Regions from separate parts of the Aneurinibacillus sp. UBA3580 genome, predicted to be linked through region 2. Evidence: riboswitches for the same ligand, from Rfam matches in the RefSeq annotation. Region 2 holds a riboswitch; the other holds the start of a gene.
What was found. Region 2 has a riboswitch for cyclic di-GMP ahead of B2899_RS01555 (pyridoxal phosphate-dependent decarboxylase family protein). Riboswitches for the same ligand answer to the same signal wherever they lie in the genome.
Positions count from the first base shown of each region.

Region 1 (9,135 bases), on a different contig from region 2:
TGAGCACATACTACTTGTTGTGGAGGTGAGAGTCATGACAGTATCAGCACAAGTAAAGCAGGCACTAGCAAGCTTGAAAAGCGCGCAGGCAAGCCTGGAAACTTTCGCGTTAAGCACGCAAAATCAACAGGCAAAGCAGCTTTTCACTCAGAACGCTCAGCAAACACAAGCCATTATCGATGCGCTGGAGCCACGTATCCAGCAGCTGGAACAAGAAGAGCCCCAATATAAAGGGTTCTAAGCATGAGACAGCAGGGTGAGTCAGCGGCTCACCCTCGTTACATTCTGACGAGGTGAAGGACGATGGACGTTATCCAAATCGCGCTGCGTGCTTTTTTCGCCCTTGTGACCCTATTTGTCATTACCCGGTTAAGCGGCAAGAAACAGTTGGCGCAGCTAACATTTTTCGAATACATAGTCGGCATTACTATCGGTGATATTGCCGCATTTATCGCAACGGACATTGAAAACAATCTGGTTCATGGCTACACAAGCTTGATTGTCTTTGCGGCCATTCCGTTTCTTATTGATTATCTTTCATTAAAAAGCAAATTTGTTCGCGACCTGTTTGAAGGCAAAGGCACTGTGCTCATTAAAAAAGGAAAGATTTTGGAAGACAACATGAAGAAGGAACACATTAGTACGGATGAGCTCCTTGAGCAGTTGCGCCTAAAAGGAGTATTCAAAGTGGCCGACGTAGAATTCGCCATGCTGGAGACAAGCGGCCATCTCAGCGTGATGGCGAAAAAACAAGCGCAGGCGGCCACAATAAAAGATCTGCAGCTAAACCTGCCTGAGGAACAAGAGCCGGAAACCGTCATCATGGATGGGAAGATTATGCTTGACCCGCTCCGTGCAAGCGGCCGGAACACCGACTGGCTGAATACCGAACTGGAGAAAGCGGGCGTGAAACTGGACAACGTGTTCATGGGTCAAGTCGATGCCTCGGGGCAATTGTATCTTGATCTGTACAACGACCAGCTCCAAATGCCCCAGCCAAGCCAAAATCAATTGCTTCTCGCTTCCTTGAAAAAATCCCAAGCCGATTTTGAAATGTTCGCTCTGGAAACCAAGAATCCGGAAACAAAAAAAGTCTATACCAAAGCAGCCGAAAAGCTGCAAAGCACCATTGATCAACTCAGCCCTTATCTCCGCTGACAAAAACCCTCGCCTTTCACACGAAAAGCGAGGGTATGCTCTTACTATGCCTGTGTATCGGAAGAATTTTTCCAGTCCAACGCCAGCTTCCCGTCTTTATAATCTACAGTCAGCATGGAGCCATCCATAACTTTACCACCGATCAGCGTTCTGGCGATGAGCGTTTCCAGATGACGCTGTAAAAATCTGCGAAGCGGGCGTGCACCATAGACCGGATCATAGCCTTCCCTGGCGATATACGCTTTTGCCTCATCGGTCAATTCAAGTCCAATATTGCGTTCGGACAGACGCTTTTTCAAATCGATAATCAGCAGCTCAACAATCTCGCCGATTTCGGCCGGGGTCAGCGGCTTAAACAGCACGATCTCATCTACCCTGTTTAAGAACTCAGGCCTGAAATTCATCTGCAATTCACTCATAACCTGATCGCGGACAGCGTCTTTAATCTCGCCATTCTCCGTAATTCCATCGAGCAGAAAGGCTGACCCGATATTGGACGTCATAATAATAACCGTGTTCTTAAAGTCGATCGTCCGTCCCTGCGAATCGGTAATCCGACCATCATCGAGCACCTGCAGCAGCACGTTGAACACATCGTGATGCGCTTTCTCGATTTCGTCAAACAAAATAACCGAATATGGTTTGCGCCGTACCGCTTCGGTAAGCTGGCCGCCCTCCTCGAATCCGACATAGCCAGGCGGCGCGCCGATCAGACGGGACACGCTATGCTTTTCCATGTATTCGCTCATATCAATGCGTACAATATTCTCTTCCGTATCAAACAGCGTCTCAGCCAGTGTCTTGGCGAGCTCCGTTTTCCCGACGCCGGTCGGACCAAGGAAGATGAATGAACCGATGGGACGTCTGGGGTCCTTGATTCCGGCGCGCGCCCGGATAATCGCATCCGCTACGCTGTTTACCGCCTCATCCTGACCGATGACCCGCTCGTGCAAAATTCGATCCAGCTTCAACAGCTTCTCCCGCTCTCCTTCCACCAATCGGGAAAGCGGAATACCGGTCCACCGCGAGATGATGCGAGTAATTTCATCTTCCGTTACCTCTTCGCGCAGCAAAGCCTCTTCACCTTTACGGGCCGATTGTTTCTCTTCTTCGATTTGCAGCTTCTTCTCCGCTTCCGGCAGTCTGCCGTATTTAAGCTCTGCCGCTTTGTTCAAGTCGTACTCCCGCTCTGCCCGGGCAATCGCCAGATGAATTTGCTCTATCTCTTCCCGAAGTTTCTGGATGTTCTGCAGCGCCTGCTTCTCTCCCTCCCACTGCGCCTTCATCGTCGCAAAGCGTTCACGGCGCTCGGCCAGCTCTTTCTGCAGCTGCTCGAGACGCTCGCGGCTCGCGGGGTCTGTCTCTTTCTTCAATGCCGCTTCTTCGATTTCAAGCTGCATGACGCGACGAGCTACCTCGTCAAGCTCTGCCGGCATCGAGTCAATCTCCGTACGAATCATCGCACACGCCTCGTCCACCAAATCAATGGCTTTGTCCGGCAGAAAACGGTCCGTAATGTAACGATGCGAGAGCACCGCCGCCGTGACAAGCGCATTGTCGTGGATTTTTACGCCGTGGAACACTTCGAAGCGCTCACGCAGGCCGCGCAGAATAGAAATCGTATCTTCCACCGTCGGTTCATCGGCCATAACCGTCTGGAACCGGCGCTCAAGCGCTGCGTCTTTCTCAATATATTTGCGGTATTCATCCAGCGTCGTAGCACCAATGCAATGCAGCTCACCGCGCGCCAGCATGGGCTTGAGCAGATTGCCCGCATCCATTGCGCCCTCTGTCCTGCCAGCGCCGACAATCGTATGAATCTCATCAATGAACAGCAGGATTCTCCCTTCACTGCGCTTAATCTCCTGCAGGACCGCTTTCAGACGTTCTTCGAATTCACCGCGGTATTTGGCTCCTGCGATTAACGCTCCCATATCGAGCGCAAAAATGCGCTTATCACGCAGGCCTTCCGGTACATCCCCTCGTACAATCCGGTGAGCTAATCCTTCAACAATTGCCGTTTTTCCGACGCCCGGCTCACCAATAAGCACCGGATTGTTTTTCGTTTTGCGGGACAATATACGGATAACGTGGCGAATCTCCGCATCGCGGCCAATGACCGGGTCCAGCTTGTTGCTGCGTGCTTCTTCCACAAGATCGTGGCCGTATTTCTCCAGTGCTTCATAGGTCACTTCCGGTGTGGCACTTGTTACGCGCTGATTGCCCCGCACCTCATTTACCGCCGCAAGGAACGCCTTTCGGGTAATGCCATAGCTTGCAAATAGATTGCGCAGCGTTGTTGTTTTCTGTACTTCTTCCAGAATTCCCAGGAAAAGATGTTCGATAGAGATATATTCATCCTGCATCGCTTTCGCTTCGTCTTCGGCTTTCAGCAAAATATTGTTTACGCCGGAGCTGATATAGATTTTGCCCGCTTCCCGGCCCGGACCGGATACGCGCGGTTTTTGCTCCAGTCTTTTTTCGATCTCCCGGGTAAGATTTTCGGGAGATATGTTCATTTTATGCAGCAGGCGCGGCAGCAATCCTTCGTGCTGCGTCAGCAATGCCAGCAGCAGGTGTTCCGTCTCCACTTCCGGATTGCCATACCGGAGCGCTTTCGTCTCCGCCTGCTGAATCGCCTCCAGCGATTTTTGTGTAAAACGATTCATATCCATATCACTTGCGCCTCCTTCTTCGCTTATCATTTCCACAACATGGGATGTACAACACCCTTATTATAACCTTTCCTTCTGGGGGAAAAATACAGGGACTCTAGTTTTATGAAAAGCGGGGAATGGAGGAAAGTCATCGCATTACGATCCAGCGGTCTCCTTCTAACTTGGCAGGCGAGTTAATGTAAATTATTCCATAAATCATACTTTACTTATATGGATTTATGTATTATTATAAGTACTAACAACCATCACCCAACCTTCTTAAGACTCTCCACTCGTTTAGCACCTTTTATAAGGTGCTCTTTTTACTTTACACTTCTTCCTATTCCATTTCTTCTGCTCCCATCACAGCATGGCAGATGGGCAAAAAAGCCGCCTGCTGACGACTTGTGCTGTTTTATATGTTTTCCTTTCATTAAACAGAGTTACATATTAGAAAATGACGAACGATTCTTGTTTAATCGCTTCCTTTATCAGGGTAAAATAATGAAGGAATCCTCGTAGCTATCTCCTATTTTATCCTTTCAAAAATACAACATCATCTTTAGGAGACGTTGTCTGTCTTCAATTGAAAAATGTATTAAGGAATAAAAAACAAAGGGAAAAGCATACTAAGCATACAATTTTTTTGAAAATGAGGGTAGACAATGAGAAAAATAACTTGTATTGTTCTATTCTTTTTCCTTGCATGGGGAGTAGGCTGTGTGATAATGAAGAAACCGTCATGTAATCCTTTGTTCGCATTTGCCAAACAGGTACCTGTTTCTCTTTCAAGTTTGCAGTCATATCCTGGCAATATGGTCTTTTCCGGTTCACGGGCAAAACGTCAAATAGCCCTTACGTTCGATGACGGTCCGGATTTGTTGTTTACCCCGCAAATCCTCAATGTATTGAAAGCACATCATGTCCATGCCACTTTCTTTCTAATGGCTGAAAGAGCACAAAAATATCCTCAAATCGTACGTCGCATTAAAAATGAAGGACATGCAGTTGGCGGGCATACCTATTCCCATCTCAATCTTTTAAAAGCGAAAAGCGATCGGTTTGAATGGGAAATGAAAAAAAGTGAAGAAGTCCTTCGACCTCTCCTTGGTTATAATCCACGGCTATTCCGGCCACCCTATGGAGCAGCGACAAAGCAGCAACTCAAGTGGTTACATAAACATGGTTATACTGTAGTCCATTGGGATGTTGATTCTTTGGACTGGAAGCAGTTATCTGCCAAACAAATTACGCAGAATATTTTACGACAAGCAAAGCCCGGTTCAATCATTTTACTCCACAGTGCCAGCGGCAAAGGTGGCGATTTAACAGGCACGGTTCAGGCGCTTCCTGGTGTTATTAAGGCATTGAAAGCTGCTCACCTAGAGTTTGTAACAGTTCCAGAAATATTATAGCTCCGTTCCGTTATAAATACCTGTATATGGTTTATATATTTTTCCACTATGTAACCACTCACAACCGAATAGAGGGTTGTAATTTTCCTATCTCACCTCATCTTACCTCTTCTAAAACACTATATATTCCTATATATTGAAATATAGTATGATATTACAAATACAAAAGAGCTACTAGTATTATTTTCACCGATGAACCTCTCCCACCTACGCTAACACTTAGAGGTGGGAGTTTCTTACCAGCCGTATCGTTGATGCTTCTGCGCATAAGAGGGTTTGCCTCCCATACTCGATTACATACCGGAGTCATCTCGACACGTAAGTAAGCAACTTCTGTACCCTTTGATAGATACAGAAGGGTCGGAACAAACCTTCTACTACTTCTCGCTTACGCGATACGTAGATACTTCAGTTTCGTTGGTATATCGAAAGGAAGCATCTCACCATATATGGCTCTACTTAAAATGTTTCGTGCGCCATGAACATCCCGATGTTCACGATATCCGCATGAACACACATAATTTCTGGAAGACACTCTTTGTTTCCTCCTGCAGACAGGGCATGTCTGACTTGTATACGACTCATCCACCTCGTGCATCTTGATTCCGTCTTGTGCCAATTTATATTTGAGATAGTCTTTCACTTTTCCAAATGACCAGTTGGACAATTTCTGAGCCTGCTTTCGGTTTGTTTTCTTTTTCTTGCGGGTATTTCGTTGAACCCCTTCAGGATTTCCCACATACACATCTGAAATCGACTGCTTCACACACCACTTCACAAAGTTCCGTGTCGCCTTGTGCAGCGCATCTTGCAGTTGTTTCTCTGATTTGGAAAGAATATACTGTTTGGCTCGTTGGTATTTTTTCCATTGGCGGGATCCTTTTTTACATTTCGATTGCAGACGTTGGATTTCTGCCAATTTCTTATTCCGCAAACGGTGAAGAGAACGTATTTTTCGACCTGTAACGATCAAGGCCTGTCCATTTTCACAAAAAGCGGAAAGGGTATGGATTTCTCCCATATCAACACCGACGGAATGGCTGGATTGATAGGGCTTGTTTTCTTGCCCATCTTCAAAAGAAACCGCAAGATACAATCCATTGTCGTAACACAGTTCGATTTCCTTGATATTCTCTTGTGGCAGGTTGGACGCATGAACCACAATCGGTTTTTTCCTTTTTCCGTTGTGAACGCCCATGGATAGTTCAATTTTTCCATTTGGGTAAATCTTGAACCCGTCTTTTGCCCATTTGGTGTTGTAATGTTTCTTTTTCTTGTAGGGATAGCGTATAGTTGTCTTTCCTTTTTTGATTGCCTGATGGGAGGAGTCTCTGGCGAAAAGATATTTGTGGCAAACCGCCTGAATGGATTGGCTATGTAGGTGGAATTTCCCTTTTGTTTGTTTCTGAAGCTCGGATTTCGAAATCCATTTTTTATGTTCAAGATGATACTCTTTTGCCAGCCGTAAGCATTCATTCCAAACAAGAGCCGATTCCCGGTTGCAGGCAAACAACCGATCTATATCCGTTTTGGATGCCCGGAAATAGACTTTCTTCGCACGAATCATACGCATCACCTTCTTTCATATGACCCTGATTAGATTAGACTAAGAAAAGTATATCAGGGGATCAAATGTTCTGCAAGAAACAACGTTAGGCTACGCCTAACCGACATTCATCTCCCACTTTCATTGGTGCTAAAAGCACCTTCACATGTAGAAGTGGGAGACTTCTTTCGGAATTATGTTAAAACAACTGGAAAAATAGGAACGTTATATACCGGATTTCATATTAAAAAGCCCGGCCTTGTGCCGGGTCTCTTTCTGTTCTTTAATTTCTATTAACGTTCAAATTGTATTTTCCTTGTTTATACTCACTAATCCATCGATAAATAGTGATACTGCTTAGTTTATGTTTTCTGGCTACATGACTAGGCTTCTCCGCTTCTAGAACTTGTTTTACTACTTTGCGCTTAAACTCAACTGAATACTTCCTTCTCATTCCTATTCTCCTTTCGGTAACCCGGCCGCCATAGCATTTTCTAACACTTTAGGCCCGTGGCTTTGCGTCCTCATCTTTCAATGAGTTTGCCTTTTCGACAAAGATTAGGGTATCAAAAAATACTGAATAAAAAAATACATAGTCACTAAATTTACATTATTTTTACATTCCAAGAGAATATATCTTGATAGCACAGTTTTTATTCAATAGATGCTAAGTTAAGGCGAAAATAAGTTTACGGAGAAATCCCTTGTTGCCAGTCCGCGCATGTCTCGCTTACTTTGTAAGTGAAGGAAATATGACTGGGGACTGGGAACAGCATGCCGTATCGTATGATGTTGTCTTACGATACGAGGACGAGGAAAAAGAAGACTTGAGCCGTATGAGTTGAAAGACTCACGCATGATTCTGAGGAGAGAAAGGGACAGCGATGCCCCCGACTTACCTGACTATTTCTAACGTTAACTTTATAAAGATATGTTTACCCCATGTCTATTTTACTTTATTTCTTTGTGTTTAAAAATTCCCGCATTTTAGTTGTAACTACATTTGTTTTACAATTTCATTTAGATTATTAGTAGATGTAGCAATTGTGCTAACACCATCTGTAATTTCTTTGATGACAGTCACAAGCGACTGCAACTCGTTGTCAATTTGAATACTTCCTTTTTTGATTTGTCCCATGGACTTAATCACCTGATCAAAGAATTGATCTAGCTGGTTGATCCCCTCCACTCCATTGGATACCAAAATATTAGCCTGGGCTACGGATTGGTTGACTCCTGCGATTCCCTTGTTCGTTTCAGAAATGAGTGTACTTACATTATCTAAACTGCTTTTCGTTTGTTCTGCAAGTTTTCTGACTTCATCGGCAACAACAGCAAATCCTCTTCCATATTCTCCAGCCCGTGCTGCTTCAATGGCGGCATTCAGAGCTAAAAGATTGGTTTGATCAGCAATGGAAGAAACGATTCCAGTAACATCTTGAATTTTTGCAGATGTTACTTTGAGCGTTTCAATCTGTTCATTGACTTCATTCATACATATTTCAATCTTTTTCATTGCTTCCATCTGCTCATTCAGACGTTGTTGCGCATCTAAGGATTGTTGCTCCGTTTCTTGTGCAGACATAGAGCCAGCCTGTGCAAAGGATACTACTTGCACGGATTGTGCTGAAACCTGTTGCAAGAAAGCCCTTGCCTGTTCCGCAATGGCAGCAAGCTCCTCTGCTGTCTCACGTACTTCCTTCTGAACTTCCCCTTTTGCCTTTTGGGCTTCTTGCTTGACTCGTTCATTTTCCTTGTCATAGGCCTCCAACACGATAACCTGTTCCAAGGACAGAATCTTACTTACGGCGTTGGAGAACACTGCATATTCTTCTTTACTCGTCGTGTTTGCAAGAACAATCTCATTTAAGCTGTTGGTCAAGTCCGCAAATGCAAGCATATACCACTTCGGTTGCAGTCCAATCCGCACATGTACATGTGCGATAATATGTCGCTGTTTTACAAAGTCTTCGTCAATCTTTCCAGAAAAAAGATTCACTAGATGCTGACTAAGCGTCTTCTCTAGACGTTCGATTGTACTGTTCTCTTGAATGATTTTCATTAAGCTGGATTCAAAGGCTAGATTAGAATAAAAATTTCGGACAATCTTATCAATATTTTCTTTCACATATGGTTGCAATAGTTGAATTGCGGATAAATCATATATTGTTAGCTTAGTCATTTGCAGTATTGTTGCAACATCGCTATTAGGCTTTACGGTAATTGCAACATTTTTTTCATTTCGTTTAATTTGGTCAATAAGATTTTTAAGATCGTTTGTACTCTTTTTAAATAACTGTAACAATGATAGCCCCCCTTTTAACAGCATCCTTTCATAAAATGGTTGATCAGAATAGGA
Region 1 covers NZ_DFMZ01000077.1:17,219-26,353, reverse strand. Annotated here, with positions in the region: gene spoVAE (stage V sporulation protein AE) at 1-3, shown strand, start outside; gene B2899_RS11640 (DUF1657 domain-containing protein) at 35-241, shown strand; gene B2899_RS11635 (DUF421 domain-containing protein) at 304-1,158, shown strand; gene clpB (ATP-dependent chaperone ClpB) at 1,203-3,833, opposite strand; gene B2899_RS11625 (polysaccharide deacetylase family protein) at 4,481-5,230, shown strand; gene B2899_RS11620 (RNA-guided endonuclease InsQ/TnpB family protein) at 5,619-6,743, opposite strand; gene B2899_RS18470 (transposase) at 7,060-7,230, opposite strand; cyclic di-GMP riboswitch class I at 7,243-7,331, opposite strand; gene B2899_RS11615 (globin-coupled sensor protein) at 7,774-9,081, opposite strand.
Region 1: linked by a shared signal. The riboswitch ahead of B2899_RS18470 (transposase) and the one ahead of B2899_RS01555 (pyridoxal phosphate-dependent decarboxylase family protein) in region 2 are both predicted to bind cyclic di-GMP.

Region 2 (9,135 bases):
TGAAGCGCTGCAATATATACCACCAGGAACGACCCGCCATCCGGCAGCGACTGCACCGTAAACAGCGTAATGGCCGACAGCAATAGAAAAATCCAGGCGACCGCAACCGAAAACTGGGCCGTCTTGATGGGAAACCGTCTTTCAAAGAAACCATGAAACGACTGCAGGCGGGCAGGGAGGAGATTGTACATCGTCGCTTTATTCTTATTCAGCCAGCTCTCTACAGTGAAAATCTCTTCAAAATCATGCAGCATAAAAATAATAGGGAACAACCAGATTACCGTACCAATTTCTAGGGATTGATTTAACCATTCAACCATTTCGATCCTCCTCCATATAACTAACTTAAAAGTTATATAACTTTTAAATTAGTTATATGTTAATCGATCAGGTTTTGTCAATAAAAACAAAACCCGAAAGCAGCACAGTAGGCCGAGTTTCGAGTTTTGATCTATCCATATTACAGTTCTAAAATGATCCGCTTCTTTTGCAGCTCCCCCAACGCATTTTTCGCTTCCGCCGCCGCATGCGCATCTCCTTTTTCTTGTGCCGCCAGCAGTGCATCCAGCGCCTGGTCCGTCTGAATGTCAAACAGGATTTTCTCCCCCGAATAAATCGCCATACCGACTCCTCCCCGCCGAAAGGTATATACGGTAACCGATGCCGTTTTGTCTTATATGATTATGCATATGAACCGTATGGTATGATGAAAGAGAATCCTAACGAACACTGCAAAAGATACAGGAAAGGCGTGATACGATGGATTTGGGTTTACGGGATAAAATCGTGCTGGTGACCGGTGGCTCCAAAGGAATCGGTCGGGCGATCGCTGAAGCGTTTCATAAGGAAGGCGCAAAAGTCGCCATTACGGCACGGAGTGAAAAAGAATTAAAAGAGGCAGCATCCGAAATAAAAGACGCTCTTGTACTGCCTGCTGACCTGACAGATCCGAAAGCGCGGAAATCCGTAATGGAGCAAGTGATAGAGCATTATAGTACCATAGACATTCTCGTTAATAATGTAGGCGGAAGCAATGGAGGAGCCATCCAGGAAACGGATGTCGAATTATTTGAAGCCGCGATGAACCTCAACTTCTATTCTGCGGTTGATTTAAGCAAGCGGGCTGTTTCCGTTATGAAGGAAAAAGGAGCGGGATGTATTATAAATATAAGCTCGATCTATGGTCGGGAATCGGGTGGCAAACCGACCTACAACGCAGCAAAAGCGGCCATGATTAGCTTTACGAAAGCGCTGGCGAACGAGGTAATCCCGTTCGGCATTCGAGTCAACGGCATTGCGCCCGGCGCGATTCTCCATCCAACCGGCAATTGGCAGAAGCGGCTCAAAGAGAATCCCGAGAAAATTCAGCGGTTTGTAAAAAGCGAAATTCCGGCCGGCCGTTTCGGAACAGTAGAAGAGATTGCCAATGTGGCGCTGTTTCTGGCGTCGGAAAAAGCGTCCTGGGTGGTCGGCGCCACACTCAATGTGGACGGCGGACAATCCCGCAGCAACTTCTAGCCGATGACAGAGGAAGGGTGACTGACTTTTACGGTACGAAGGAAAAGAGAGGGAAGAACGAAGGGATGATTTCAATATAGAAAAAGGCGAAGGCCTTTTTCTTCCCCGGATCTTCTTTCTTCTCCTCCTTCTTTTCTCATGATTTTCATAGAAAAAAATTGTCCTCTCCCTTTTGGTAGAGGACAGCTTGATTGTATATTTACTTCAGAATGCGTATGGCGTCGCCTTCCCTTAATTGATAGGTTCCATGCGGATGCACGACTTCGCCGCTGCCCTGGTAGATGCCTTGCAGCCATCCGTGCTCCGGATGCTTAATCTTAAGCGCTTTACCCACTACAAGGGAAACAACCTCATTATTTTCGAGAGACAATTTACCGCTTCCGTCGATGATTCGATATGTGCCTTGAATGCTATCCATACTCATCCCCCTGTCCACGAATTAAATCATTTATTTATAAAGTATGTGAGAAAAGCTGTTGTCGAGTTGCATACCGGTAATTTCCAGATTTTTTCCATACAGGTAAACCGTATGGAAAATTATGTTCTTAATATTTAAATTATATCGCATTAGCCATAAAAAGACAAATACTCTTACATACCCACGCGGTTAAGCACAGTGCTGTTCGTTCACTTGCCCAAAACGGCGCTGTATACGCAGCAAGCGCGCCGAAAGGCCGATAGCCCCAAACAGCAGGCCCGTAATTAGGCCAATCCAGTAGCCAAACGCGCCAAGCGATGTATAGTTAGCGGTCATATATCCGATCGGCAACCCAATAATCCAGTAGGACACAAGCGCAATAATAAATACGATATTGACGTTTTTGTATCCGCGTAATATCCCTTGAATCGGCGCAGCAACAGCATCAGATAACTGAAAGAAGATTGCGTATATCAAGAAGTGCCGGGTTAGTTGCAACACGGTTGTATCAGTTGTGTATAACGCTGCTACCTGTTCACTAAAGAAGAATAAGAAGCATGCGCATAACAATGCCATACTTACCGCCATGCCAATGCCAAGATAGCTATACTGCTTTGCATCTTTGAACCGCTGTGCCCCTACTTCGAATCCGACTGCAATCGTAAGCGCCATGGCAATGCTCATTGGTACCATATACAAAAGCGATGCGAAGTTGAGCGCCGCCTGGTGTGCAGCGATTGTTGCCGTACTGAATTCGCTCATTAGGAGGGTCACCGCTGCGAAAATACTCGTTTCAAAGAAGACAGAAAAGCCAATGGGTACCCCGATTTTCAGTTGTTCTTTCCACGCCGCGAGCGAAGGGCGATACAGCTGGCGGAATATCCGGTAGCCCGAAAACGGTTGTACTCGGTGGATAACATATATACTTAACAGTGCGATACACCAATATGTCACAGCCGATGCGTACCCTGCCCCTACCCCACCTAATTGTGGGAAGCCAAATTTACCGTAAATCAGTATGTAATTCAGGATCACGTTCAATGGCAGAGAAACGAGCGTAATTACCATGGTCACTTTTGTGTAGCCGAGAGCATCAATGAAACACCGAAGCACCGTGGAGATAAAAAGCGGAGCAATTCCGATTCCAATGGCGAGAAGAAAGCGGTATGCAATATCGCGTACGGTCGTGTCTAAATCCATTGCGTTTAAAATAGGAGAAAGCACCAGGCCGCCACCAACCATGACAAGTACGGCAAGCACGAGTGACAAATAGACACCCTGCAAAACGGTAAATGGTATTTGCTCCTTTTTCTCTGCGCCTAAAAGCTGTGCAATCATTGGGGTTACAGCCATCATAATTCCGTTTAATCCTGTAAAAACAGGCATCCAGATGCTAGAACCGATGGCCACGCCAGCCAAATCGCTTGGACTGGCATGCCCTGACATAATGGTATCAAAGAAATTCATCGCATACAGTGTAAGCTGGGTAACAAGGATCGGCAATAAGATTTCCAGCAACTGACGGTTTTTTTGTTTTAAAGAATATGTCTGTCTCATGTTTCTTCCCCTATTATTAAAAAATCCTTACGAAAAATAATCATAATCATGGCTACCTTATCACATCAGGTAAATATTGTGAATCATTAATTTTGGCTATAAAGAAAAAGAGACGAATAAAAGAATGTGGCTTTTTCGTCTCCAACTTTGTTTCTACATATAAAAACAGGGTCTCGTTTTTTGAAGTAATCGTGGCAAGAAAAAAGCCAGAACACATCAGATATGCATTCTGGCTTTTATGACATCCACTATACTTTAAATTTGTTTAACATATTTTGTAGTTCGTCTGCTTGCTCATGAAGAACGTGTGCAGTTCGCACATTTTCTTCCATAGAAGCTAATTGTTCCTGAGAACTTGCGGCAATTTTCCGGGTGTGATCCAGAGACTCGCTCGCAATTTGCGACGTTTCCTCGGCTGCTGCCGAGATTTGCTGTGCGTTTGCTGATACTTCCTCGGTGACGGCGGAAATCATCTGAATTTTTTCAGAAACATCTTGAATCAGATGGAGAATGCTTTCAAATGATTGTCCCGCCTGAGATACCATATCGGAACCAGCCTGCACTTCGCCGGTCATTTGATTCATGGCTTCTACTGATTTGATGGAGTCTTCCCGAATCGCTTGCAGTGAACTTGTAATTTCACTTGCGGAATTTGCCGACTGCTCAGCCAGTTTACGTACTTCATCAGCCACCACAGCAAATCCGCGGCCGTATTCTCCTGCACGGGCAGCTTCGATGGCGGCGTTTAAAGCTAGCAAGTTAATTTGACTCGAAATATCTGTTATCAATTCTACAACATGACCAATTTCGTTCGTCCGTTCATTCGTTTTTCTAACAAGCATCGTAGAATGAGATAGCGAATTGGAAATGGAACGCATCTGTGCAATCGCCTGTTGAATACGGCGGTTCCCTTCGTTTGCTTCTTGTGATGCTTCCAATGATTCTTCCGAAATGGCCAGTGACGATTCGGTGATATGTTGAATGCCGGAGGCGATTTCTTCCATTGCTTTCGCATTTTCCTCTGCGGCTTGCGCCATTGTTTCGCTTCCAGATGCGATTTCCTGGGTAGCGGCTACCATTTGATGAATCATCTCGCTTGTCAATTGCGAGCTTTTCGATAATTGTTCGGATGAAGTAAGTATATGATTGGATGTCGCTGCTACCTTCTGCATCATATCTTTTAATTGCAGTTGCATTTGATTGAAGCTTGCAGCAAGCATGCCGATTTCATCCTGGCCTGGCACGGAAATTTCCTCGCGTAAATCGCCTTCTGCTACTTTTTTTGTATGATCTGCCAAAAGCAGAATCGGTTTTGAGATTCGGCGGGCAACGACATAACCGACAGCACAACCTAACACAATAAGTACCAGGGTAGCAATCATGCTGACAATAATAATATATCGGTTAAGTTCAGATACAAACTTTGCATCCATGTCGATGCCGAGAATCGTATTAGTGCCACTAAGCCGAATAAATGCGGATTTATGCACTCCGTAGCTATCCTTGTAAATGTCACTTACTTGTGATGTACCGTCGAAAGCTCTTAGCATTTCTTCTGTAAACGGATAGTCGTTATTACGTTGTTCTGCTGCTTCGCTCAGTGCTACGATATAGGTTTTATCTTTTTTACCGAGCACATATGCGTTTTCTACGCCCATTTGCTGTTTTTGTTCATTTAAAAACGTCAACAGAGTATTATACGCACTATCGGAGCCGCTGTCTGCTTGATTGACCACGTTTTTATCAATCATACGCCCCAGTACTCGAATGTTTGTTTTAAGCGTACTTTCAAATTGAGGAAGCACATACTCATTCACAATTCCCGTTGAAATCTTGTACGAAATAAAGCTGAATATAATCGATAAGCCCAGGATACATAGCGCAAAAGAAACGGTGATTTTTTTGCTAATCGAATGACTTATCTTAAACATGCACTGTTTCCACCTTCCGCTGTGCTTCCGTTTGCGTTACCTGTTCCAACAGGAAAGATATGATGTCATCAAGCGTATCGACCGTTGTATACGGGGAAATAGAGAAAAACTTGACGGCGTAAACCGGAATCCGTTCTGCGGAATCCTGCGCATCAATCAGGCACTGTCTTGTCGTGTCACCGAAAAAGACGCGTTCACGCTGTTTACCCAGTTGCTCGAAAATTGGATAGTTCCACTCGTTGTTGTTTACGATGCGTGTGCTTGGTAGACGACCTGCCTGTTCTTCCTGCCATTCCGGCTGACCTGGATAAAAGCGGAACGTCGTAATCGGACCTGGGTTGTTTTCGTTCGTAATCGCCACATTCGGGAAGACGGATAGAAGCTTTTCACGGAATGCCATATTAACGCGTACATAATTGGCCAGGATTTGTTGGTAGCCCTCCACTCCAAACGCGAGCAATGCGGCATATATCGCAATGGAACTTGCCATGCGTGAGCACTCAAGTGTATAACTTGTATGGTAGCTGCCGTATCCACGGTTGCCGACATACGGTGTTTCGAATTCATGCAAATCAAGCAATCCGATATCTTTTCCGTTTTTTACAAGAAATAGGCTTGTTAAGTACGGCGTTTGGCCAAGTTTTTGGAAATCAAAGCACAGGCTATCCGCCAGATGCAAATGCCGCATTTTTTCACGAATCTCCAGTAGCTTCTCACATAATGGTGCTTCGAAATTCAGCGGATTGCGGTCAAAATCATACTGGTTGAATAAGCAGTAAAATCCGCCGAGTGCAGAGTCTGCATGGATATGAACAGAAGAAAGTCCATATTGTTTTGTCACGTCATCTGCTGTTTGCTTGATTGTCTGAACATCATCAATACCGAATGAATCGGTGGCACCTGTCGTAGCTACAATATAAATCGGAATCCCGCCATCCTTGATTACGCGCTCCATTTTTACCCGCAAATCCTTTACATCCATCGCATGTGTGGTAGGGTCAGTTTTAACCGTAATTAAATGGTTGCTGCCGATGCCAGTTGCTTCCATCGATTTGAGCAGGCTGTAGTGTGCGTTTTCGGAAGCGAAGCAATACAAGTTATTCGGCACTCCTTCTTCTTTGGCACGCGGGAATTGCTTGGCGATAGCAAGGCGCAATCCGGAAAATACAGCCCCTTGTCCACCCCATGTCGTATAGCCCCACGAGTGTTTGACATCGTAGCCCACAAGCTTCGTCATCATCGCGATGACTTTCACTTCCGCTTCCGCTCCTGCCGGACCGTATACATCCCACAGATTGTTGCCATTTAACAATGTCGTTAGCAACGCTCCGATAATGCCAGGAATACTAGCCATTGGCAGGACGTTTGTAACAAAGTTTCGTGTATGGTATGGATGTCCTTCCGCAAGTTTAAGAAGTTCCTGTAACACTTCCTGCATACTTGTACCACGTTGAGGCGCTTGTGCAGAATCCATAATCTCTTTGTAGAATTCCCCTGTTCTTTCGCGCATTGGACCGAGTGTAGAAAGGTTTGGATCTTTTAGTGCGTCGAATTCCTTAACCAATGTTTCAATTAGTTGTAATAGTTCTTGTTGTCTTTGTTTGTTTCCATCTTCACTAGGAAATAAGGATTGCACTTCTACCATGTTCATGCTGTCCACTCCATTCTTTTATTCTTTATGTTTTCATGCAAAAAGAAAAGACTATCCTCTATTCGGAATAGCCTGGGTCCTAAGCTTTTTGTGTTCACTTCTATATATATGAAAGTCTGCATGAAAAAATCTGCTAGTTTTACAGACATAGAAGTAAGCGCTGTGGCTTCGGCAACCGGCTGTCATAGTTATTAGAAACCTTAGACCCATGGCTTTGCGTCCCTATTTTTCAATAGGTTTGCCTTTATCGAATATATGAATATGAATATAGATATAGATAACTAGGAACTTTTCATCAGAAATATTTTACCAATAAATATAACAATTTCAACCATAAACATCATTGCTGTATTTTTAAAAATATTGAAAATGATTTACAGTATAAAAATTGACTGAATGTATTCTGATTTATGATGAAAGGAAATTTTAGAATCAATTCAACCGTTTGATTGGCAAAAAATCCGCGAAATTATATCTTATTTCCCCAATAGATACTTCTCAGGCAACTGTTATATGTATTATGATTGTATATAGAACAGTTATAACACTTATAGGAGATCACAGATATGCAAATAGAAATCAATCGACATCTCCACGTTCCGCTGGCCAAGCAGATTTATCAGGCGATTGTTGACCGCATTCAATCTGATTTATTGGAAGATGGTGCTCCCCTCCCTTCCGTACGGAGTTTATCCAAGCAAATCAATGTAAGCTTAATGACCGTGGTTCAAGCATATAACACTTTAGAAGAAGACGGATTTATCGTTCGGATTCAAGGGAAAGGAACATTCATCCGCAAAAAAGAAGAAAAATCCTTCGTAAAGCGAGAATCTCCGTTCGACTGGCAGCTTTCCGTACCTGATTATTTGCCGCGTGCGCAATTTTCCCGCTACCATCAGATTTCCGCGCGTTTTGAATTTTTCTCCTCTACGATTGATCCGGGGCTTCTGCCGAATCGCTATCTGGAACAGGAAATTCAGCGGATTTTAGCCCAGGAGCCGCGCATTCTTTCTACTTACGGAGAGGTGCAGGGAGATGCGGCGCTAAGACAAGCATTGTCTGGGTATTTGCGTGGCAAGAAAATCGAGTGTGCGCCTGAGGAAATTCTGATTACGAACGGAACTCAACAAGGCATCGATTTGGTTGCGCGCACATTTATTGGACCAGGAGATATTGTGGTGACAGAAGCGCCTACATACCCTGCGGCAATCGATGTGTTTCGTTCCCGCGGCGCTACCATCCTACCCGTTCCTGTGGATGAACAGGGCATGCGGGTAGACATGCTGGGAGCGCTGTGCGAGAAATACAAACCGAAACTGATCTATACGATGCCTACGTTCCATAGCCCGACCGGTACGGTAATGAGCACACAGCGGAGGCGTCAACTTCTTGATATTGCGCATGATATGCAATGCCTGATTCTTGAAGACGATCCGTGGAGCGAGATTTATTTCGAAAAACAGCCGCCGCCGTCTTTAAAAAGCATGGACCCGCTTGGCCATGTTATCTATCTGAAAGGCTTAAGCAAAATTCTCGCTCCCGGCTGCCGGATCGGTGTGCTGGCGGCAGCAGGCACAATTTTCCATCGATTGGTTGCTGCCAAAGGCAATACGGATCTGGGCAGTCCGCTGCTGACACAAAAAGCAATCCTTCCCCTGCTCAACTCGGAGCGGATGCGCAATCATGTCAAAAAACTGCGCATCGCCCTTAAGCTAAGACGAGATATGATGACAGATTTGTTTGCGGAACTCATGCCGTCCGGCGTGAGCTGGATTACGCCTCAGGGCGGAGTGAATTTGTGGCTGGCTCTGCCGCCGCAGGTGGATACGGAAGATTTTCTCATCTATGCGCGGAACCACCAGATTACGTTTCTGCCGGGCGCGGCGTGCTATCCAATCGAATCCAAGCATCATTTTCTGCGGGTCAGCTTCTCATATATGAATGAACGGGAACTGCAGGAAGGCGTACGGGAGCTATGCCGGGCGGCCAGATCGTTTATCGAAACGACCACGGCTTACAGAAAAACACCCGTTGTATAACAAACCTTTGACCTTTACACA
Region 2 covers NZ_DFMZ01000008.1:24,715-33,849, reverse strand. Annotated here, with positions in the region: gene B2899_RS01585 (HXXEE domain-containing protein) at 1-320, opposite strand, end outside; gene B2899_RS01580 (hypothetical protein) at 461-622, opposite strand; gene B2899_RS01575 (SDR family NAD(P)-dependent oxidoreductase) at 760-1,518, shown strand; gene B2899_RS01570 (hypothetical protein) at 1,718-1,936, opposite strand; gene B2899_RS01565 (MATE family efflux transporter) at 2,126-3,493, opposite strand; gene B2899_RS01560 (methyl-accepting chemotaxis protein) at 3,742-5,424, opposite strand; gene B2899_RS01555 (pyridoxal phosphate-dependent decarboxylase family protein) at 5,417-7,069, opposite strand; cyclic di-GMP riboswitch class I at 7,243-7,328, opposite strand; gene B2899_RS01550 (PLP-dependent aminotransferase family protein) at 7,642-9,114, shown strand.